DNA from 3 places in the Kluyvera sp. CRP genome. Region 1 is predicted to be linked to each of the others. Evidence: riboswitches for the same ligand, from Rfam matches in the RefSeq annotation. Region 1 holds a riboswitch; each other region holds the start of a gene.
The links. Region 1 has a riboswitch for thiamine pyrophosphate ahead of thiC (phosphomethylpyrimidine synthase ThiC). Riboswitches for the same ligand answer to the same signal wherever they lie in the genome.

Region 2: another riboswitch for thiamine pyrophosphate. It lies ahead of thiM (hydroxyethylthiazole kinase); the one in region 1 lies ahead of thiC (phosphomethylpyrimidine synthase ThiC).
Region 3: another riboswitch for thiamine pyrophosphate. It lies ahead of thiB (thiamine ABC transporter substrate binding subunit); the one in region 1 lies ahead of thiC (phosphomethylpyrimidine synthase ThiC).

The regions. Positions count from the first base shown of each region.
Region 1 covers NZ_CP082841.1:795,333-799,518, reverse strand. Annotated here, with positions in the region: gene thiF (thiazole biosynthesis adenylyltransferase ThiF) at 1-174, opposite strand, end outside; gene thiE (thiamine phosphate synthase) at 167-802, opposite strand; gene thiC (phosphomethylpyrimidine synthase ThiC) at 802-2,700, opposite strand; TPP riboswitch at 2,787-2,896, opposite strand; gene K7B04_RS03630 (Rsd/AlgQ family anti-sigma factor) at 2,948-3,433, opposite strand; gene nudC (NAD(+) diphosphatase) at 3,531-4,186, shown strand, end outside.
Region 2 covers NZ_CP082841.1:4,471,932-4,476,117, reverse strand. Annotated here, with positions in the region: gene K7B04_RS21300 (LysR family transcriptional regulator) at 1-149, shown strand, start outside; gene K7B04_RS21295 (hypothetical protein) at 193-678, opposite strand; TPP riboswitch at 1,405-1,501, shown strand; gene thiM (hydroxyethylthiazole kinase) at 1,536-2,321, shown strand; gene thiD (bifunctional hydroxymethylpyrimidine kinase/phosphomethylpyrimidine kinase) at 2,318-3,118, shown strand; gene fbaB (class I fructose-bisphosphate aldolase) at 3,264-4,186, shown strand, end outside.
Region 3 covers NZ_CP082841.1:240,145-244,330, forward strand. Annotated here, with positions in the region: gene sgrR (HTH-type transcriptional regulator SgrR) at 1-1,467, shown strand, start outside; TPP riboswitch at 1,503-1,601, shown strand; gene thiB (thiamine ABC transporter substrate binding subunit) at 1,632-2,615, shown strand; gene thiP (thiamine/thiamine pyrophosphate ABC transporter permease ThiP) at 2,591-4,186, shown strand, end outside; gene thiQ (thiamine ABC transporter ATP-binding protein ThiQ) at 4,185-4,186, shown strand, end outside.

The DNA.
Region 1 (4,186 bases):
TACCAGCGTCAGTTTGCCGATGCCTGCTCCCGCCAGATACAGCGCGGCAGGCGAGCCTAACCCGCCTAAACCCACGATCAGCACATGACTCGCGAGCAGCTTTTGCTGGCCTTCAATGGCGATATCGCCGAGCAGGATTTGCCGGCTGTAGCGCATAAAGTCACGGTCATTCATCGCCGACTCCCACGATTGCCAGCAGTTGCGCGGTGGCTTCACGCCAGTCTGCCGCCTGGGTAATGGCGCTAACCACAGCCACGCTGCCGACGCCGGTCGTCAGTACCGCCGGAGCGCGTTCAAGGCTGATGCCGCCGATGGCGACGGTCGGGTAATCCGCCAGTCGTTCAATATGACTGGCCAACTGCGCCAGCCCCTGCGGGGCGGAAGGCATTTGCTTGGTTTGCGTCGGGAAGACGTGGCCGAGTGCGATATAAGAAGGCTTAGCGGCCAGCGCCACGTCTATCTCCATATCATCGTGGGTCGATACGCCCAGGCGTAAGCCCGCCGCCTGAATCGCTTTCAGGTCGGTGGTTTCAAGGTCTTCCTGGCCCAGATGCACGCCGTAAGCGCGGTGCTTAATTGCCAGACGCCAGTAATCGTTGATAAACAGGCGGGCGTCATAACGACGCCCCAGCTCGATGGCGGCGATAACATCCGCTTCCACCTCTTCATCGCGCTTATCTTTGATACGCAGTTGGATCGTGCGTACGCCCGCCTCCAGTAAACGCTCAATCCATGCAACGCTATCCACCACCGGGTAAAGCCCGAGGCGGAACGGCACGGTCGGGAAATCAGGCTGATACATCAGGCTTCCTCCCGCTTGAGATAAATTTCGCCGCCTTTGGCGCGGAAGTTTTCCGACATATCCGCCATCCCCACTTCAATGGTTTGCGCGGCGGCGTAGTCGCGGACCTCCTGGCTGATTTTCATCGAGCAGAACTTCGGCCCGCACATGGAGCAGAAGTGGGCAACCTTGCCGGACTCCTGCGGCAGGGTTTCATCGTGATAAGCGCGGGCGGTGAACGGGTCGAGCGCGAGGTTAAACTGGTCTTCCCAGCGGAATTCGAAGCGCGCTTTCGACATGGCGTTATCGCGGATCTGTGCGCCCGGATGGCCTTTCGCTAAGTCAGCGGCGTGGGCGGCAATTTTGTAGGTGATCAGCCCCTGTTTCACATCTTCTTTGTTCGGCAGGCCGAGGTGCTCTTTCGGCGTCACATAACACAGCATCGCGCAGCCAAACCAGCCGATCATCGCGGCGCCAATGCCGGAGGTGAAGTGGTCATAGCCCGGCGCGATATCGGTGGTCAACGGCCCTAAGGTGTAGAACGGCGCTTCGTGGCAGCTCTCCAGCTCTTCGGTCATGTTGCGCTGAATCATATGCATCGGCACGTGGCCCGGGCCTTCAATCATCACCTGCACGTCGTATTCCCAGGCGATTTTGGTCAGCTCGCCCAGCGTATGCAGCTCGGAGAACTGCGCTTCGTCGTTAGCGTCCTGAATGGAGCCGGGGCGCAGGCCGTCGCCCAGCGACAGGGAAACGTCGTAGGCGGCGCAGATTTCGCAAATCTCGCGGAAATGTTCGAACAGGAAGTTCTCTTTGTGATGGGAGAGACACCACTTTGCCATGATCGAACCGCCGCGCGAGACAATCCCGGTCAGGCGTTTGGCGGTCATCGGCACGTAGCGCAGCAGCACGCCCGCGTGAATGGTGAAGTAGTCGACGCCCTGTTCAGCCTGCTCCAGCAGCGTGTCGCGGAACGCTTCCCAGGTAAGGTCTTCGGCGATCCCGTTGACCTTCTCCAGCGCCTGGTAGATCGGGACGGTGCCGATCGGTACCGGGCTGTTACGCAGGATCCATTCGCGGGTTTCGTGGATATAGCGGCCGGTGGAGAGATCCATCACTGTATCCGCCCCCCAGCGCGTCGCCCACACCAGTTTTTCTACCTCTTCTTCGATAGAGGAGGTGACGGCAGAGTTGCCGATGTTCGCGTTAACCTTCACCAGGAAGTTACGACCGATGATCATCGGCTCGGATTCCGGGTGGTTGATGTTGGCAGGGATAATCGCGCGGCCCGCGGCGACTTCATCACGCACGAATTCCGGGGTGATGTTTTCCGGCAGGCGCGCGCCAAAGCTCATCCCCGGATGCTGGTGGCGCAGCACTTCACTGCTAATGCGCTCGCGGCCCATGTTTTCACGGATAGCGATGAACTCCATTTCGGGAGTGACGATCCCCCGGCGGGCGTAGTGTAACTGGGTGACGCGCTTGCCCGCTTTGGCGCGTTTCGGCGTCAGCAGGCCGGTAAAACGCAGATCGTCCAGGCCATCGTCGGCCAGACGTTCTTTGGTGTAAGCCGAGCTACGGTCGTCTAGTTCTTCGCTATCGTTACGTGCGTCAATCCACGGCTGGCGCAGTTTCGCCAGACCCTGCTGGACGTTAATCGCCACCTCAGGATCGCCATACGGGCCGGAGGTGTCGTACACCGGCACGGCTTCGTTCTCTTCAAACTGCGGGTTGTCTTTACTGCCGCCGATGAGCGTCGGGCTCAGTTGAATTTCACGCATCGGAATGCGGATATCCGGCTGTGAGCCGGTGATATAGATGCGTTTTGACTCAGGAAAGGCGGTCCCTTCCAGCGTATTGATAAAGTGTTGCGCCTGGGCGCGTTGTTCACGGCGTGATGGTTTAGTAGTGACAGACATAGCTCATTCCAAAAAAGTAAGGACGTGGCTTGTCAGACGACGGATGGAGTAATGGATGTGCGCCGCCCGTAAAGGCAGCAGCATAAAGCTGAATTACTCTTGTTCCCTTCGCAGGTCTTAACCTGATCAGGTTCCGCGGATCCCGAATTAACGGTCTCAGCCCGTGCTTGCGCACCAGGCACTCCGACAAGAAGTAACCTCTATCTTAGAGGTAATGATTGTAAACTACTCGTTAATGCGGCAAATCTCAAGCCGGGCGTTTTATTTCATCCTGGCCGAGGGCCTCGAAGGTCAGCATGATGAGCTGATCCTCTAATAGAAAACGGGCTTCCAGCGCTTCACCAATATCGGACAACGCCTGCTGAAACGCATATACGTTATCCTGGTCGATAGCGTTCTCCAGCGCAGAGTCGTAGTAGTCCATAATTTGTTGGGTATTGGCGTCCAGCAGCGGCCAGATTTTGCTGGCGTTTAAAAGCGGACTGTTGCCTTCCATTTTATGGATAATACGTTCATAAATACTGAAATGACCGGCAGAAAGGTAGTCGACCAGCCGCTGACAAAAGTCATCAAGCGCCTTTTCATTAAGACGCATAAATGATTCTTTGCCAGGCTTAAGGCCAACCAGATTGTAGTAAGCCACGAGCAGGTGCTTACGAATATTCAGCCAACGGTCGACCAGTCTGTGGTGTCCATGAATTCGCTCTTTTAGACTTTCTAACTGGTTTAACATAGGTTGACCCCGCATCGATAAGATTAAAATCTGCTCACGTCATTATGTAATAATAATGTTAACAACATGCCTGTGAAGCAAAGGTAGCGCAAGAGATATGGATCGTATTATTGAAAAATCGGATCGCGGCTGGTGGATCGTCAGCCACGAACAAAAATTATGGTTGCCCGGTGGGGAAATACCAATTGGCGAAGCGGTAAATTTCGATCTTGTGGGCCAGCGCGCACTCCAGATTGGCGAGTGGGAAGGCTCTCCTGTCTGGTTGGTACAGCAGCAACGCCGCCATGATATGGGCACCGTGCGCCAGGTGCTCGACCAGGATGTGGGGCTGTTTCAACTCGCCGGACGCGGCGTACAGCTGGCTGAGTTTTATCGCTCGCATAAGTTCTGCGGCTACTGCGGCCACACCATGCATCCGAGTAAAACCGAGTGGGCGATGCTGTGCAGCCACTGTCGCGAACGTTACTATCCGCAAATTGCCCCTTGCATTATCGTCGCGATCCGCCGTGAGGATTCCATCCTGCTGGCCCAGCATGTTCGCCACCGCAACGGCGTGCATACCGTGCTGGCCGGTTTTGTCGAAGTGGGGGAAACCTTAGAGCAAGCGGTCGCGCGTGAGGTGATGGAAGAGAGCGGCATTAAGGTGAAAAACCTGCGCTATATTACTTCGCAGCCGTGGCCGTTCCCGCAGTCGCTGATGACGGCGTTTATGGCGGAGTACGACAGCGGCGATATCGTCATCGATCCGAAAGA
Region 2 (4,186 bases), 1.5 Mb from region 1:
AAGACCCAACGCTGCGGGTAGCGCAGCTTCAGCAACCAGCGCTGACGCGTACGGTGGCGCTAATGCGCGGGCCGCAGACGCTGCCGCCGCTAATTGAGTCCTGCTTTACGCTGCTGCTTAAAGCGCTGCGTGAGAACGCCGCCGAGTAGCGCCAACAGAATAAGGGAGGCGTCTACCTCCCTGTATCCATTTTTATTGTTTGACGGTCAGCATGCCGTTTTCACGGCCATGGGTCTTATTCCACGATGCGCTTTCAATGCCGTCTGCATTCATACTGACGGAAATAATATAGCCCGCTCCGCGAATTTCATAAAAATTGGCGTTAATACGCTTCACAACGGCTTTTTTGCCATTAATCGTCGCCGAGAAGAAACCGTTAGACAGCGTTGCTTTTAGCACATTAGAAGAGAGCGTCGCTTCACGCATGGGATCGGCGACGTGCGCCGCCTGCGCGTGTTGTTCCGCGTCGTGAGTGCGAGTCGCGTTGGCCGCGTTGGCATACGCCGCGGTCATGGCCGCGTTGTTGATCCCTTGCTGTCTGTTTTGTTCGGATAAATAGCAGGTATCTTTAGAAATACCTTGCGCCTCACATGCCGCCATTCGCTGTGCCGGGGTAGAGCAACCCGCAAGAATCGCCGAGCTTGCCACAACGGCTAACAGCATTATTTTTGCTTTCATCATTAACCTTATTTTTTATATAGACCAGAACGTCACCTGAATAAATGTTTAACGTTCTCCCCGTAATATTTTCGGGACCGTTAATTATAAATTATTTTCAGGTTTTAATTGTTATGAGTGATAACAGTCGTTCGTGATTATGGAGACTGCATTGCTATATACCACCGCCCCTAATGCCCCGGTTGCTACCAGCGCGAGGGAGACGATCACATACGCAAGAATAATTTTTATCATTGACTATCAATCACTAAGGCAAGCAGAAGTTTGCCGCTTTCTTTGTAACGCGAAGCAACTATCCAGTAAGTTGACTATATAAATATTGATTAGGATCATGATTTTTGTTGATAGATTCACGTGGTGAATGTAGTGAGGTTTAAATGTTATTTTTTAATTAATTCAAATGGTTGGATGAACTCATCCTACCATTTATCGATAAGGATTATTCCTATAGAAAACAGTTTTTATGATTGGTTCTAAAGCGAGTCTAATGATTTTCTTTGTTTTTTTATTTTTTCTTTCGTCGCGGGTTTAATTATGGCTATCTGGTTTTTCGTTTCGTATGAAAGAAAGTCATGGCTATCTTTTTTTTACCTGTCGTGAGCGTGTTAATTAAAGTTTAACGACTATTAGATATAACCTTGCTGTTTATAGCGTGATTTCTCGCGGGGGAAGAGGCTTGCTTAAGCGAGAAACTTCCCTTACGCTTGCAAAAAAGCGGCCACGCCGCTAAACGACTCGGGGTGCCCTTCCTGGTGAAGGCTGAGAAATACCCGTACCACCTGATCTGGATAATGCCAGCGTAGGGAAGTCAGAGACCGCCTGGTCATTGCTTCTTCGCGTTATGGCAGGAGCAAACCATGCACGTTAACCTGCTAAACCCCGCGCAATCCGCGCGTACTGCCCATATTCTTCACCAGCATGCCCCCCTTGTTCACTGTATGACCAACGATGTCGTGCAGACTTTCACCGCCAACGTATTGTTAGCCCTTGGCGCCTCGCCCGCGATGGTGATTGATGCCGGTGAAGCCGCGCAGTTTTCCGCCATAGCCAGTGCGGTATTGATAAACGTTGGCACTTTAACCCAGCCGCGTGCGCAGGCGATGCTTGCGGCGGTGGAAAGCGCGAATGCGGCGAAGACGCCCTGGACGCTCGATCCGGTTGCCGTTGGCGCACTGACGCTGCGCAGTGAATTCTGCCGCGGCTTACTGCCATTACAGCCTGCGGCGATTCGTGGAAATGCCTCTGAAATTTTGGCGCTGGCGGGCGAGAGCCACGGCGGGCGCGGCGTGGATACCACCGATACGGCCGCGACGGCGCTGCCAGCGGCACAGAAGCTGGCGCGAGAAAGCGGCGCGATTGTGGCGGTGACGGGAGAAGTGGATTACATCACCGATGGTCAGCAAACGCTGGCAGTGCAGGGCGGAGATCCGCTGATGACGCGGGTGGTTGGCACCGGCTGCGCGCTGTCGGCGGTGGTGGCGGCCAGCTGCGCGCTGTCGGGCAGCCGTCTGGAAAATGTGGCGGGCGCCTGCGCGCTGATGAAATTCGCCGGGCAGCAGGCCGCCGAGGGGCGCGGGCCGGGCAGCTTTATGCCTGCCTTCCTCGATGCGCTGTACGCGATGAATGCGGAGGTGGCGGCATGAAGCGCATTAACGCCTTAACCATCGCCGGTACCGACCCTAGCGGCGGCGCAGGCGTTCAGGCAGACCTGAAAACCTTCTCCGCGCTGGGTGCCTACGGTTGTTCGGTGATGACCGCGCTGGTGGCGCAAAACACCCGCGGGGTGCAATCGGTCTATCGCATTGAACCCGATTTTGTCGCCGCGCAGCTGGACTCGGTGTTCAGCGACGTGCGCATTGATACCACCAAAATCGGCATGCTGGCCGAGACCGATATTGTTGAAGCTGTGGCCGAGCGGCTGGCGCGTTATCGTATTCAGAACGTGGTGCTCGACACGGTGATGCTGGCGAAAAGCGGCGACCCGCTGCTGTGCGCATCGGCGGTGACGACGCTGCGTCAGCGTCTGCTGCCGCAGGTGTCGTTGATTACGCCAAACCTGCCGGAGGCGGCGGCGCTGCTTGACGCGCCGCATGCCCGCAGCGAACGCGAGATGCTGGAACAAGGGCGCGCGCTGCGCGCGCTGGGCTGTGAAGCGGTGCTGATGAAAGGCGGCCATCTGGACGACGCCGAAAGCCCGGACTGGCTGTTTACCGCCGACGGTGAAACGCGGTTTACCGCGCCACGGGTGGTGACGAAAAACACCCATGGCACCGGCTGTACGCTGTCGGCGGCGCTGGCGGCGTTGCGGCCACGTCACGCCAGCTGGCAGGAAACGGTGCCGGTGGCGAAAGCCTGGCTGTCGAAAGCGCTGGCGCAGGCCGATACGCTGGAAGTGGGCGAGGGGATTGGCCCAGTGCACCATTTCCACGAGTGGTGGTAACTGTCCCGTCTGCGTGCCAGCAGCTTGTGCGTTAAAACCGACAAAAGTTGGACATTCTACGCCCCCGGTACCAGGCTTATCCTGCTCAAAAAACTTGAGCAGGACATCCAGCCGACATGATGTCGGCGCTTACGGGAGCATAGCTATGACTGATATTGCGCAGTTGCTTGGCAAAGACGCCGACAGCCTTTTACAGCATCGTTGTATGACCATTCCAGCCGACCAGCTCTATCTGCCTGGCCACGACTACGTTGACCGGGTGATGGTGGATAACAACCGCCCACCTGCGGTGTTGAGAAACATGCAGACGCTCTACAATACCGGGCGTTTAGCCGGTACGGGCTACCTGTCGATTCTGCCGGTCGATCAGGGCGTTGAGCATTCGGCCGGGGCCTCGTTTGCCGCCAACCCGCTCTATTTTGATCCGAAAAACATCGTCGAACTGGCCATTGAGGCGGGCTGTAACTGCGTGGCCTCAACCTACGGCGTGCTGGCGTCGGTTTCGCGCCGCTACGCACACCGCATTCCGTTCCTCGTGAAGCTCAACCACAATGAAACGCTGAGCTATCCGAATACTTTCGATCAAACGCTGTATGCCAGCGTTGAGCAGGCTTTCAACCTTGGCGCGGTGGCTGTAGGGGCGACCATCTATTTTGGTTCAGAAGAGTCTCGCCGCCAGATTAAGGAGATCTCTGCCGCTTTCGAGCGCGCGCATGAGCTGGGGATGGTGACGGTGCTGTGGGCCTACCTGCGCAACCCTGCGTTTAAGAAAGACGGCGTTGACTATCACGTCTCCGCCGACTTGACCGGGCAGGCCAACCATCTGGCGGCGACCATCGGCGCGGATATCGTCAAACAAAAAATGGCCGAAAATAACGGCGGCTATAAAGCGGTGAACTTTGGTTATACCGACGATCGTGTATACAGCAAATTGACCACCGACAACCCGATTGACCTGGTGCGTTATCAGCTGGCGAACTGCTATATGGGCCGCGCGGGGCTTATTAACTCCGGCGGCGCGGCGGGCGGTGAGACCGACCTGTCCGACGCGGTACGGACGGCGGTTAT
Region 3 (4,186 bases), 560 kb from region 1:
CGTTCCAGACTCACGTTCCTCTATACCGGGCTGGCGCTTCAGCAGCAGCGCGCGGAGGATCTGCTGGAGCAGGATCGCATCGATCAACTGGTGCAACTGGTCGGCGATAAAGCGGCAGTACGCCAGATGCTGGTCTCGCATCTGGGGCGCAGCTTCCGTCAGGGTCGGCACATTCTGCGGGTGCTCTACTATCGCCCGATGCACAACCTGCTGCCTGGCACCGCGCTTCGCCGCTCGGAAACCCACATCGCCCGGCAGATTTTCAACGCCTTAACGCGGGTAAATGAGGCAAATGGGGAACTGGAAGCCGATATTGCTCACCATTGGCAGGAAATTTCCCCCTTACACTGGCGTTTTTATTTGCGTCCCGGCATCCATTTCCATCATGGGCGCGAACTGGAGATGGAAGACGTTATTGCCTCACTGGAGCGCAGCATGACGCTGCCGCTGTTCTCCAACATCACGCAGATCCACTCTCCTACCGCATGGGTGCTGGACGTGCATCTGGCCGAGCCTGACCGCTGGCTGCCGTGGCTGCTGAGCCAGGTGTCGGCGATGATTCTGCCGCGCGAATGGCAAACGCTGCCTAATTTCTCGCGGATGCCGGTAGGAACCGGCCCCTACTCGGTCGCGCGCAATAACCTTAACCAACTGAAGATCCTCGCCTTTGATGACTATTTCGGTTTCCGGGCGTTGATTGACGAGGTTAACGTGTGGGTGCTGCCAGAAATCAGCGAAGCGCCAAACGGTGGCCTGACGCTTGAAGGCTCTACCGAAAGTGAAAAAGCCGTCGAAAGCCGGCTGGAAGAAGGCTGCTATTACCTGCTGTTCGATGCGCGGAGCACATTGGGCCGTAACCCAACGGTACGCCAGTGGCTGAGCCACCTGTTTCATCCCAACAACCTGCTCTACCGCGCGGGCGAGCAGCATCAGAGCCACTGGTTTCCCGCCTACGGCCTGCTGCCGCGCTGGCACCATGCGCGCAGCCGCGCCTGCGAGAAACCGGCCGGGCTGGAGTCCGTCACCCTCACCTATTATCGGGATCACGTCGAGCACCGGACCATCGGCCAGATTATGGAAACGCTGCTGGCGGAGCATCAGGTCAAGCTCAACATTCAGGAAGTGGACTACGACGAATGGCACCGCGGCGAGGTGGTCAGCGATATCTGGCTTAACAGCGCCAACTTTACGCTGCCGCTCGATTTTTCACTGTTCGCCTATCTGTATGAAGTGCCGATGATTCGCCATTGTATCCCCATTGACTGGGAACAGGACGCGCGGCGCTGGCGCGCGGGCAACCTGCCGCAAGCCGACTGGTGCCAGCAGTTGCTCGCTAATCAGTCGGTGGTGCCGCTGATTCATCACTGGCTGATGCTCCAGGGGCAGCGCAGTATGCGCGGCGTACGGATGAATACGCTGGGCTGGTTTGACTTTAAATCCGCCTGGTTTGCACCGCCGGAGCCGTAGGGCTTTTGATTTATTCACGTAATCATTACAATGTGCCGTTCTCAACGGGGTGCTGTGCGTCGTGCGCGGCTGAGAGAGACCCGTCGAACCTGATCCGGATAATCCCGGCGAAGGGATTTGAGGCTAACTCAAAATCCTTTGCCACCCATTTACTGAGGTGCAAAGTGCTCAAGAAATTACTCCCCCTGCTGGTGCTGGTTACCGCGCCCGCGTTCGCAAAACCCGTGCTGACGGTCTATACCTACGACTCCTTTGCTGCCGATTGGGGCCCAGGCCCGGCGGTGAAAAAAGCGTTCGAAGCCGACTGCGACTGCGAGTTGAAATTCGTGGCGCTGGAAGATGGCGTCTCGCTGCTCAACCGTCTGCGCATGGAAGGGAAAAACAGTAAAGCGGACGTCGTGCTGGGGCTGGATAACAACCTGCTGCAGGCCGCGACCGACACCAAACTGTTCGCCAAAAGTAACGTTCCGGCCAGCGCCGTCAACGTGCCGGGCGGCTGGAACAACGACATCTTTGTGCCATTCGACTATGGCTACTTCGCTTTCGTCTACGATAAAAACAAGCTGAAAAACCCGCCGAAAAGCCTGAAAGAGCTGGTTGAGAGCGAGCAGAAATGGCGCGTTATCTACCAGGATCCGCGCACCAGCACGCCGGGCTTAGGCCTGCTGCTGTGGATGCAGAAAGTGTACGGCGATAAAGCGCCGGAAGCCTGGCAGAAACTGGCGGCGAAGACCGTCACCGTTACCAAAGGCTGGAGCGAAGCCTACGGCCTGTTCCTGAAAGGGGAAGGCGACCTGGTGCTGAGCTATACCACCTCCCCGGCCTATCACATCATTGAAGAGAAGAAAGACAACTACGCGGCGGCGCCGTTTGCCGAAGGCCATTACCTGCAAGTCGAAGTGGCGGCAAAAACCGCGGCCAGCAAGCAGCAAAAACTGGCGGACAAATTCCTGCAATTTATGGTCTCTCCAGCTTTCCAGAACGCCATCCCGACCGGCAACTGGATGTATCCGGTAACCCAGGTTGCGCTGCCGGAAGGTTTTAACAGCCTGGTGAAACCGCAGACCTCGCTTGAGTTCACGCCGCAGCAGGTCGCCAGCGAACGTCAAAACTGGATTAATACATGGCTCCGCGCCGCCAGCCGCTAATTCCGGGTTGGCTCTACCCAGGGCTTACGGCCACCACATTGATGGTGGCCGTCGCTCTGGCGGCTTTTCTGGCGCTGTGGCTAAACGCCCCCGAAACGTCGTGGTCAACGCTGCTCGGCGATAGCTATCTGTGGCACGTGGTGCGCTTCTCCTTCTGGCAGGCGTTTCTCTCTGCGCTGTTATCGGTGCTGCCCGCCATTTTCCTTGCCCGCGCGCTCTATCGACGCCGTTTCCCCGGCCGTCAGCTGTTGCTGCGCCTGTGCGCGATGACCCTCATCCTGCCGGTGCTGGTCGCCGTCTTCGGCATTCTGACCGTCTATGGCCGTCAGGGATGGCTGGCGCAACTGTATGCCTGGCTCGGCTGGCAGTGGAATTTCTCCCCCTACGGCCTGCAGGGCATTCTGCTGGCGCACGTCTTTTTCAACATGCCGATGGCGACCCGTCTGCTGCTGCAAGCGCTGGAGCAAATCCCCGGCGAGCAGCGCCAGCTTGCCGCTCAGCTTGGAATGCGCGGCTACCCGTTCTTCCGCTACGTGGAATGGCCCTGGATGCGGCGACAGATTCTGCCCATCGCCACGCTGATTTTTATGCTCTGCTTCGCCAGCTTCGCCACCGTGCTGTCGCTGGGCGGCGGGCCTTCCGCCACCACCATTGAGCTGGCGATCTACCAGGCGCTGAACTTTGATTACGATCCGGCGCGAGCGGCAATGCTGGCGTTGATTCAGATGACCTGCTGTCTGGCGCTGGTGCTGCTTAGCCAGCGTATGAGCCGGGCCATTGCGGTGGGCAATAGCCAGATTCAAGGCTGGCGTGACCCGGACGATCGCTGGCATAGCCGCATCGCCGATGGTGTACTCATCTTCCTGACCCTGCTGTTACTGCTGCCGCCGCTGCTGGCGGTGGTGGTAGATGGCATTCACCCGTCGATGCTCTCCGTCTTTAGCCAGCCGATTTTATGGCAGGCGCTGGGCACGTCGCTGCGTATTGCTCTCGCCGCAGGTCTGCTTAGCGTGACGCTCACAATGATGCTGCTGTGGAGCAGTCGCGAGCTGCGGGCGCGTAACCAGCCGCTGGCCGGTCAGACGATGGAACTGAGCGGGATGCTGATTCTCGCGATGCCGGGCATCGTGCTGGCCACCGGCTTCTTCCTGCTGCTTAATAACACCATCGGCCTGCCCGACTCCGCCGACGGGATTGTCATCTTCACCAACGCGCTGATGGCGGTACCCTACGCGCTGAAGGTGCTGGAAACGCCGATGCGCGACATCACTGCACGCTACAGCATTCTCTGCGAGTCGCTGGGACTTAGCGGGTTTACTCGCCTGCGGGTAATTGAATTACGCGCCCTCAAAAGACCGCTGGCGCAAGCGCTGGCGTTTGCCTGCGTGCTGTCGATCGGCGATTTCGGCGTGGTGGCGTTATTCGGCAACGAGAATTTCCGCACGCTGCCGTTTTATCTTTACCAGCAGATTGGCGCCTACCGCAGTCAGGACGGCGCGGTGACGGCGCTGATACTGTTACTGCTCTGCTTCCTGCTCTTTACCGTGATTGAAAAGTTACCCGGACGCCAT